Regions from separate parts of the Streptomyces sp. NPDC055025 genome, predicted to be linked through region 2. Evidence: predicted binding sites of a transcription regulator. Region 2 holds the regulator's gene; the other holds the start of a gene.
What was found. The regulator HrcA, encoded in region 2, represses chaperone genes, less so after heat shock. The targets are predictions, from matches to a motif close to TTNGCACTCNGNNNNNCNGAGTGCNAA.
Positions count from the first base shown of each region.

Region 1: groL (chaperonin GroEL) is a predicted target of HrcA. The motif match lies at 1,947-1,973, and genes of this name have one in related genera.

Region 1 is NZ_JBSGVS010000018.1:44,917-49,330, forward strand. It holds gene thrC (threonine synthase) at 1-751, shown strand, start outside; gene ACWGDX_RS13950 (ubiquitin-like small modifier protein 1) at 851-1,126, shown strand; gene ACWGDX_RS13955 (cold-shock protein) at 1,513-1,716, shown strand; gene groL (chaperonin GroEL) at 2,101-3,723, shown strand; gene ACWGDX_RS13965 (RNA polymerase sigma factor) at 3,891-4,414, shown strand, end outside.
Region 2 is NZ_JBSGVS010000049.1:56,989-61,402, forward strand. It holds gene ACWGDX_RS27335 (DUF3097 domain-containing protein) at 1-121, opposite strand, end outside; gene ACWGDX_RS27340 (MBL fold metallo-hydrolase) at 155-964, opposite strand; gene hrcA (heat-inducible transcriptional repressor HrcA) at 1,207-2,223, shown strand; gene dnaJ (molecular chaperone DnaJ) at 2,224-3,360, shown strand; gene ACWGDX_RS27355 (nitronate monooxygenase) at 3,661-4,414, shown strand, end outside.

The DNA of each region.
Region 1 (4,414 bases), on a different contig from region 2:
CAAGGTCGTCATGGCCGCGGTGTACGGCGGTGAACTCGTCGGCATCGAGGGCAACTACGACGACGTGAACCGTTTCTGCTCGGAGCTGATCGGCGATCCCCTGGGCGAGGGCTGGGGCTTCGTCAACGTCAACCTCCGTCCGTACTACGGCGAGGGCTCCAAGACACTCGCGTACGAGATCTGTGAGCAGCTCGGCTGGCGGCTGCCCGACCAGATCGTCATCCCGGTCGCCTCCGGGTCGCAGCTCACGAAGATCGACAAGGGTCTCCAGGAACTGATCAAGCTGGGGCTCGTGGAGGACAGGCCGTACAAGATCTTCGGCGCCCAGGCCGAGGGCTGCTCGCCGGTGTCCACCGCCTTCAAGGCCGGACACGATGTCGTACGGCCGCAGAAGCCCGACACCATCGCCAAGTCCCTGGCGATCGGCAACCCGGCCGACGGCCCGTACGTCCTGGACATCGCCCGTCGCACCGGCGGCGCGGTCGAGGACGTCGACGACGAGCAGATCGTCGACGCGATCAAGCTGCTGGCGCGCACCGAGGGCATCTTCGCGGAGACCGCGGGCGGGGTGACCGTCGGCGTGACCAAGAAGCTGATCGAGGCGGGAGTGCTCGACCCGGCGCTGACGACCGTGGTCCTCAACACGGGTGACGGACTGAAGACCCTGGACGCGGTGGCGCCGACGACGGGCCCGACCGCGACCATCCGCCCGAGCCTGGACGCGTTCCGCGACGCCGGTCTGGCCCGCTGACCGGCCGCCCGGCCCGATGACCCGGCCCGGCCCGCTCACCCGCGATCCGGCCCACCGACCCCGACGACGTCACGGAAGACGGAAGGCAGAACACCCAACATGAGCGTCAACGTCCGCATCCCCACCATTCTCCGTACGTACACCGGCGGCAAGGCCGAGGTCCCGGCCGAAGGGGCGACCCTCTCCGAGGTCATCCAGTCCCTGGAGGCCAGCCACCCCGGTATCGCCGCGCGGGTCCTGGACGACCAGGGCAAGTTGCGCCGCTTCGTGAACGTGTACGTGAACGACGACGACGTCCGCTTCGAGCAGGGCCTGGAGACCGCGACCCCGGCGGGCGCCGGCGTCTCGATCATCCCCGCGGTCGCCGGAGGCTGACTCACGGGCCCCCGGGCCCGCCCCTTTCGTGGCGACACCGGGTGACCGGTATGGCTCCCTCCGCAAGAGAAGCGGAGGGAGCCATTCTTTATGGTTGAACGCGATAGAGTGTGGGAACGCCCCTCCGCCGCCCATCCGGCGCGCGTATGAGAACGCGACAACATAGGGCTGAAGTCATCGCGCTGTTTGCACTTTAGGTGCGCTTTGCCCGGCCCGACTTGCCCGGGAACGCAGCGAATTCGTCGCTATGCGTGTTCGGCCATGCCCATAATTCTCGTCCGATTGACCTGTTGCAGAGGGCAGTTGGGCAGATACATTCAGCCGCGGTCGACGCGTTCCGGCGCGAAGTGTGGCCCCTGGAAGGGCCAGTAATAGGGGAGTTAGGCATGGCTCAGGGCACCGTCAAGTGGTTCAACGCGGAGAAGGGCTACGGCTTCATCGCGGTAGACGGTGGTGCGGATGTTTTCGTCCACTACAGCGCGATTCAGATGGACGGTTACCGCACCCTTGAAGAAGGTCAGCGAGTGGAGTTCGAGATCTCGCAGGGCCAGAAGGGTCCGCAGGCGGACATGGTCAAGCTCGCCGTCTGATCCCGGCGCGATCGGCCACCGACGCACGCAGTTCACGGCTCACGCCGAGGGGTCCGTATCCCGGAGACGGGATACGGACCCCTCGTGCGTGTCCGGGCGCGGGTGGCGCGCGGCCGGCGTGGGTACGGCGCCCGGATGAGCGGGCGCGGGTGGCACGCGGCCCGGCGTGGGGACACCGCCGGAGTCCGGGGGCGCTTGCACTCTCGGGGGTCGAGTGCTAATCATTGGCGTTAGCACTCTGCGAGTGAGAGTGACAACTTAAGGACCGGGTCGGTGAGGCCCGAAGAGCCGGTGGGGCAAGGAACCGCACGGCTCTCAGGCCGTCCGTCGCGGGCGCCAGCGCGGTCCGGAGCAATCCACCCCAGTCCGGGAGGACCACTTCACATGGCCAAGATCATCGCGTTCAACGAGGAGGCACGGCGCGGTCTCGAGCGCGGGATGAACCAGCTCGCCGACGCCGTCAAGGTCACCCTTGGCCCCAAGGGTCGCAACGTCGTCCTCGAGAAGAAGTGGGGCGCCCCCACGATCACCAACGATGGTGTGTCCATCGCCAAGGAGATCGAGCTCGAGGACCCGTACGAGAAGATCGGCGCCGAGCTGGTCAAGGAAGTCGCCAAGAAGACGGACGACGTCGCCGGCGACGGTACGACCACCGCGACCGTGCTGGCCCAGGCGCTCGTCCGCGAGGGCCTGCGCAACGTGGCCGCCGGCGCCAACCCGATGGCCCTCAAGCGCGGCATCGAGAAGGCCGTCGAGGCCGTCTCCGGCGCCCTGCTGGAGCAGGCCAAGGATGTGGAGACCAAGGAGCAGATCGCTTCGACCGCCTCCATCTCCGCCGCCGACACCCAGATCGGCGAGCTCATCGCCGAGGCCATGGACAAGGTCGGCAAGGAAGGCGTCATCACCGTCGAGGAGTCCCAGACCTTCGGTCTGGAGCTCGAACTGACGGAGGGTATGCGCTTCGACAAGGGCTACATCTCCGCGTACTTCGCCACGGACATGGAGCGTATGGAGGCGTCCCTGGACGACCCGTACCTCCTGATCGTGAACTCCAAGATCGGCAACGTGAAGGACCTCCTTCCGCTGCTGGAGAAGGTCATGCAGTCGGGCAAGCCCCTGCTGATCATCGCGGAGGACGTCGAGGGCGAGGCGCTGTCGACCCTGGTCGTCAACAAGATCCGTGGCACCTTCAAGTCCGTCGCCGTCAAGGCCCCGGGCTTCGGTGACCGCCGCAAGGCGATGCTCAACGACATCGCCATCCTCACCGGCGGCACGGTCATCTCCGAGGAGGTCGGCCTCAAGCTGGAGAACGCCGGCCTGGACCTGCTGGGCCGCGCCCGCAAGGTCGTCATCACCAAGGACGAGACCACCATCGTCGACGGTGCCGGTGACAGCGACCAGGTCGCCGGCCGGGTCAACCAGATCCGCGCCGAGATCGAGAACAGCGACTCGGACTACGACCGCGAGAAGCTCCAGGAGCGTCTGGCGAAGCTGGCCGGCGGCGTGGCCGTCATCAAGGCCGGTGCCGCGACCGAGGTCGAGCTGAAGGAGCGCAAGCACCGCATCGAGGACGCGGTGCGCAACGCCAAGGCCGCCGTCGAGGAGGGCATCGTCGCCGGTGGTGGCGTGGCTCTGCTCCAGGCTGCCTCGGTCTTCGACAAGCTGGAGCTGGAGGGCGACGAGGCGACCGGTGCCAACGCCGTCAAGCTCGCGCTGGAGGCCCCGCTCAAGCAGATCGCCGTCAACGGTGGTCTTGAGGGCGGCGTCGTCGTCGAGAAGGTCCGCAACCTGACGGTCGGTCACGGTCTGAACGCCGCGACCGGCGAGTACGTCGACATGATCGCCGAGGGCATCATCGACCCGGCGAAGGTGACGCGGTCCGCGCTGCAGAACGCGGCCTCCATCGCCGCGCTGTTCCTGACCACCGAGGCCGTCATCGCCGACAAGCCGGAGAAGGCCGCCGCGGCCGCTCCGGGCGGTATGCCGGGCGGTGACATGGACTTCTGAGCCTGACGGCTCCTCGGAGCCGGCCGGTTCGGACGCGGTCCTGGTACGTACCGAGGGCGGCACCCCTTTCGCGGGGGTGCCGCCCTCGGGCGTTTCCCGGGCCGTGTCCCGCGGCTTGTAAGGATCCGCCGGGCTCATGACATATGAGAGATGTGGAAACCTTTCGGATGACGGGGAGCGACGGGGGCCGTGCGCCCGACGGCGATCGCTCCGAGCGGTTCACGGCCATGTACGCACGCGAGCACCCGCGCGTATCGGCCTATGTCCACCGGCGGGTGGGCGACCGGGGCGCGGCGGAGGAGCTGACCGCGGAGGTCTTCAGGACCGCGTGGGAACGGACGGCCGCGGGCCATGAGACGAGCGGCGGCTGGCTGTTCGTCACCGCGCGCCATCTGCTGAGCAACCACTACCGCAAGACCGCGCGTCTGACCGAACTCCACCGGCGTATCACCGACGAACTGAACCGCGCGCCCGCGACCGGGCAGGACACCGCCGTACTGGACACCCTCGACCGGCTCCCCGAACGGCACCGGGATGTGCTGATGCTCGGTTACTGGGACGGGCTGAGCGCCGCCGAGATCGGCGAGGTCCTCGGCTGCGGGGTCCCGGCGGTCTGGGTCCGGCTGCACCGGGCCCGTAAGGCGTTCCGGGACCTTTACGTACGAGACCGTTCTGTACAGCCCGAGCCCGA
Region 2 (4,414 bases):
CACCGCAGAATCCCGTCGACACCTCCTCGACCACCAGATCCGGATCCGGCTCCGCCGGGACCTCGGGCGCGGGCGTGGACTTCTTCCACGGAGGCGTCAGATCGGGGCTGTAGCTACGCATTCGCAAGACGATAGGCCGCACCGGCCGGTACGGCTACGACACCCCGAACCGCGTCGCCAGCGCGTCGCGTTGTGCCCGTACGAACGCCGCGTCCACCACCGCGCCGTGTCCCGGCACATACACCGCGTCCTCGCCCCCCAGCGTCAGCAGCCGGTCCAGGGCGGCCGGCCAGCGCCCCGGGACGGCGTCGGGGCCCGCCTGCGGCTCACCGGACTCCTCCACCAGATCGCCGCAGAAGACCACGGAAGGCGCCCCCGAAGCCCCCGCCACCAGCACCGCCAAGTCGTGCGCCGTATGCCCGGGTCCCGCGTTCACCAGTACCGCCCGGCGCCCACCGCCCAGTTCCAGGGTGAGCAGCCCCGACACCTCGTGCCGGGGTGCCACCAGCCCGTCCACCGCCCGCGCCGTCTCCTCCGCGTCCGCCCCGAGCCGTACGGCCTCCTCGAACAGACTCGATGCACCAGACACACCCGTCGTATCAGGCATACCAGGCAGACCGGACGGGCCGGACGGGCCGGACGGGCCCGAGCCGCCCGGCGCCAGCAGCCGCGCCATGCCCACCGCCCCGTACACCTCCGCCCCCGGGAACGCGGCCGTCCCCAGCACATGGTCGAAGTGGGGGTGGCTGAGTGCGATATGCGTCACGTGCCGGCCGCCGCCCAGCAGGGCCCGTACCCCGGCGGCGAGTTCGGCGCCCTCACGGACCGTCGAGCCCGTGTCGTACAGCAGGACGGCGTCCGTGCCCACGACCAGTCCGGCCGTCGCGTCCCACCCCGGCAGCCGTCGCCGCCCCACTCCCGGGGCCAGCCGCTCCCACCCGTGTTCTTCCCAACAGACGTCCATACCAGGACGCTACGGGACGGTACGGAAACGGCGCCGCCGCCGATACGCCGGATCGGGCGGTATCGTGTTCGGCCGCTCTTGCTCCGGGTGTACCCCACGGCCGTACACTTACGGGGGGAGTGTTGGCACTCCCCGTGAGCGAGTGCCAAGAAGAGTGTCAAGAAGTTGCCAAGAAGTGAGTAGCAGGACCGGAACGACCGCGGAACGGCCCGGCACGACGACCAGAGCTGGAGGTGTGCGCCATGCTCAGCGAACGCAGACTCGAGGTGCTGCGCGCCATCGTCCAGGACTATGTCGGCACCGAGGAGCCCGTCGGCTCCAAGGCGCTCACCGAGCGCCACAAGCTCGGTGTCTCACCGGCGACCGTCCGCAATGACATGGCGGTGCTGGAGGACGAGGGCTTCATCGCCCAGCCGCACACCAGCGCGGGACGCATCCCGACCGACAAGGGCTACCGGCTCTTCGTCGACAAGCTGGCCGGTGTCAAGCCGCTGTCCTCGCCGGAGCGCCGTGCCATCCAGAACTTCCTGGACGGCGCCGTCGACCTCGACGACGTCGTGGGCCGTACGGTCCGGCTGCTGGCGCAGCTCACCCGGCAGGTCGCCGTCGTCCAGTACCCCTCGCTGACCCGCTCGACGGTGCGGCACGTGGAGCTGCTGGCGCTCGCGCCCGCCCGGCTGATGCTCGTCCTGATCACGGACACGGGACGGGTCGAGCAGCGCATGGTCGACGCTCCCGCGCCCTTCGGCGAGACCTCGCTCGCGGATCTCCGGGCCCGGCTCAACAGCCGGATCGTCGGACGCCGCTTCGCGGATGTCCCGCAGCTCGTGCAGGACCTGCCCGACTCCTTCGAGCAGGAGGACCGCGGTGTGGTGTCCACCGTGCTCGCGACCCTGCTCGAAACCCTGGTCGAGGAGACCGAGGAGCGGCTGGTGATCGGCGGTACGGCCAACATCACCCGTTTCGGACACGACTTCCCCCTGACCATCCGGCCGGTGCTGGAGGCGCTGGAGGAGCATGTGGTGCTCCTCAAGCTGCTCGGCGAGGCCAAGGATCCCGGCATGACCGTACGTATCGGGCACGAGAACGCCCATGAGGGCCTCAACTCCACGTCCGTCGTCGCGGTCGGCTACGGTTCTGGCGACGAGGCAGTCGCCAAACTCGGCGTGGTCGGACCGACCCGCATGGACTACCCCGGAACGATGGGAGCGGTACGCGCAGTGGCACGTTACGTCGGACAGATCCTGGCGGAGTCGTAAGTGGCCACGGACTATTACGCCGTACTCGGCGTACGCCGCGACGCATCTCAGGACGAGATCAAGAAGGCATTCCGGCGGCTCGCGCGCGAGCTGCATCCGGATGTCAATCCCGATCCCAAGACGCAGGAGCGCTTCAAGGAGATCAACGCCGCGTACGAGGTGCTGTCGGACCCGCAGAAGAAACAGGTCTACGACCTCGGCGGGGACCCCCTCTCGGCGAACGGGGGCGGGGGCGCCGGCGGCTTCGGGGCCGGTGGCTTCGGCAACTTCTCCGACATCATGGACGCGTTCTTCGGCACGGCGTCGCAGCGCGGTCCCAGATCGCGGACGCGGCGCGGCCAGGACGCGATGATCCGGCTGGAGATCGACCTCAACGAGGCGGCCTTCGGCACGACGAAGGACATCCAGGTCGACACGGCCGTCGTCTGTACGACCTGTTCCGGCGAGGGCGCGGCGCCCGGCACCTCGGCGCAGACCTGTGACATGTGCCGTGGCCGCGGCGAGGTCTCGCAGGTCACCCGGTCCTTCCTGGGCCAGGTCATGACCTCGCGGCCGTGCCCGCAGTGCCAGGGCTTCGGTACGGTCGTGCCGACCCCGTGCCCCGAGTGCGCGGGCGACGGACGTATCCGCTCCCGCCGTACGCTCACGGTCAAGATCCCGGCCGGTGTCGACAACGGCACCCGCATCCAGCTCGCGGGTGAGGGCGAGGTCGGCCCCGGCGGCGGCCCCGCCGGTGATCTGTACGTCGAGATCCATGAGCTGGCGCACTCGGTGTTCCAGCGGCGCGGCGACGATCTGCACTGCACGGTCACCATCCCGATGACGGCGGCGTCGCTGGGCACGAAGTGCCCGCTGGAGACGCTGGACGGGATGGAGGAGATCGACGTACGGCCGGGCACGCAGTCGGGCCAGTCGATCCCGCTGCACGGCCGGGGCATCACGCATCTGCGCGGTGGCGGCCGGGGCGATCTGATCGTGCATGTCGAGGTGATGACCCCGTCGAAGCTGGACCCGGAGCAGGAGCGGCTGCTGCGCGAGCTGGCGAAGCTGCGCGGCGAGGAGCGCCCCACGGGCCAGTTCCAGCCGGGTCAGCAGGGTCTGTTCTCGCGGTTGAAGGACGCGTTCAACGGCCGGTAGGGCTGTGGCTGGTGGGTGGTTTGCCGGGCTGGGGGTCCGGGGGTGGTCCCCCGGGTGGTGCTGTCAGCCGGGCCGGCGGGGTCTGTTCTCGCGGCTGAAGGACGCGTTCAACGGCCGGTAGGCCGGCGGCCGATAGGAACGGTTCTCGCGGCTGAAGGCGTGTTCGACGCCGACAGGTTGTTGTGGGCCGGCGTTCAGGGATTTCTCTGGACGTCGGCCTTTTTGCGCGGCCGTTTCAGCGGCCCCGCCAGGTGCGGCACCGATTCGGAGCTGTCACGGAGGGCATGGCACCATGCCTCCATGTCCTCCGCACTGACCGATCTCTGCCGGTATCCGATCGTGCAGGCCCCCATGGCGGGCGGCGCCTCCTGCCCCCAGCTCGCCGCGGCTGTCTGCGAGGCCGGCGGTCTCGGGTTCCTCGCCGCCGGGTACAAGACGGCGGACGGTATGTACGAAGAGGTCAAACAGCTGCGCGGGCTGACCGGTCAGCCCTTCGGGATCAATCTCTTCATGCCGCAGCAGCACAGCGCCGACCGCGCGACCATCGAGGTCTACCGCAATCAGCTCGCCGGTGAGGCGACCTGGTACGAGACACCGCTCGGCGATCCCGAGGCCGGACGGGACGACGGCTACGAGGCCAAACTCGCGATCCTGCTCGACGACCCGGTGCCGGTCGTCTCCTTCACCTTCGGATGTCCGACCAGGTCCACCCTGGACGCGCTGGCCCGCGCCGGAACGTACACCGTGGTCACGGTGACCACACCCGAGGAGGCGCAGACCGCGCAGTGGTCGGGCGCCGACGCCGTCTGTGTCCAGGGCGTCGAGGCCGGCGGACACCAGGGCACCCACCGCGACGACCCCGCCGTCGACGGCGCGGGCATAGGGCTGCTCTCACTGATCGCCCAGGTCAAGGAGGCCGTACAGCTTCCGATCGTCGCCGCGGGCGGGCTGATGCGCGGCGGTCAGATCGCGGCGGCGCTCGCGGCCGGCGCGGACGTGGCGCAGCTCGGTACGGCGTTTCTGGTGTGCCCCGAGTCCGGCGCGAACGTACTGC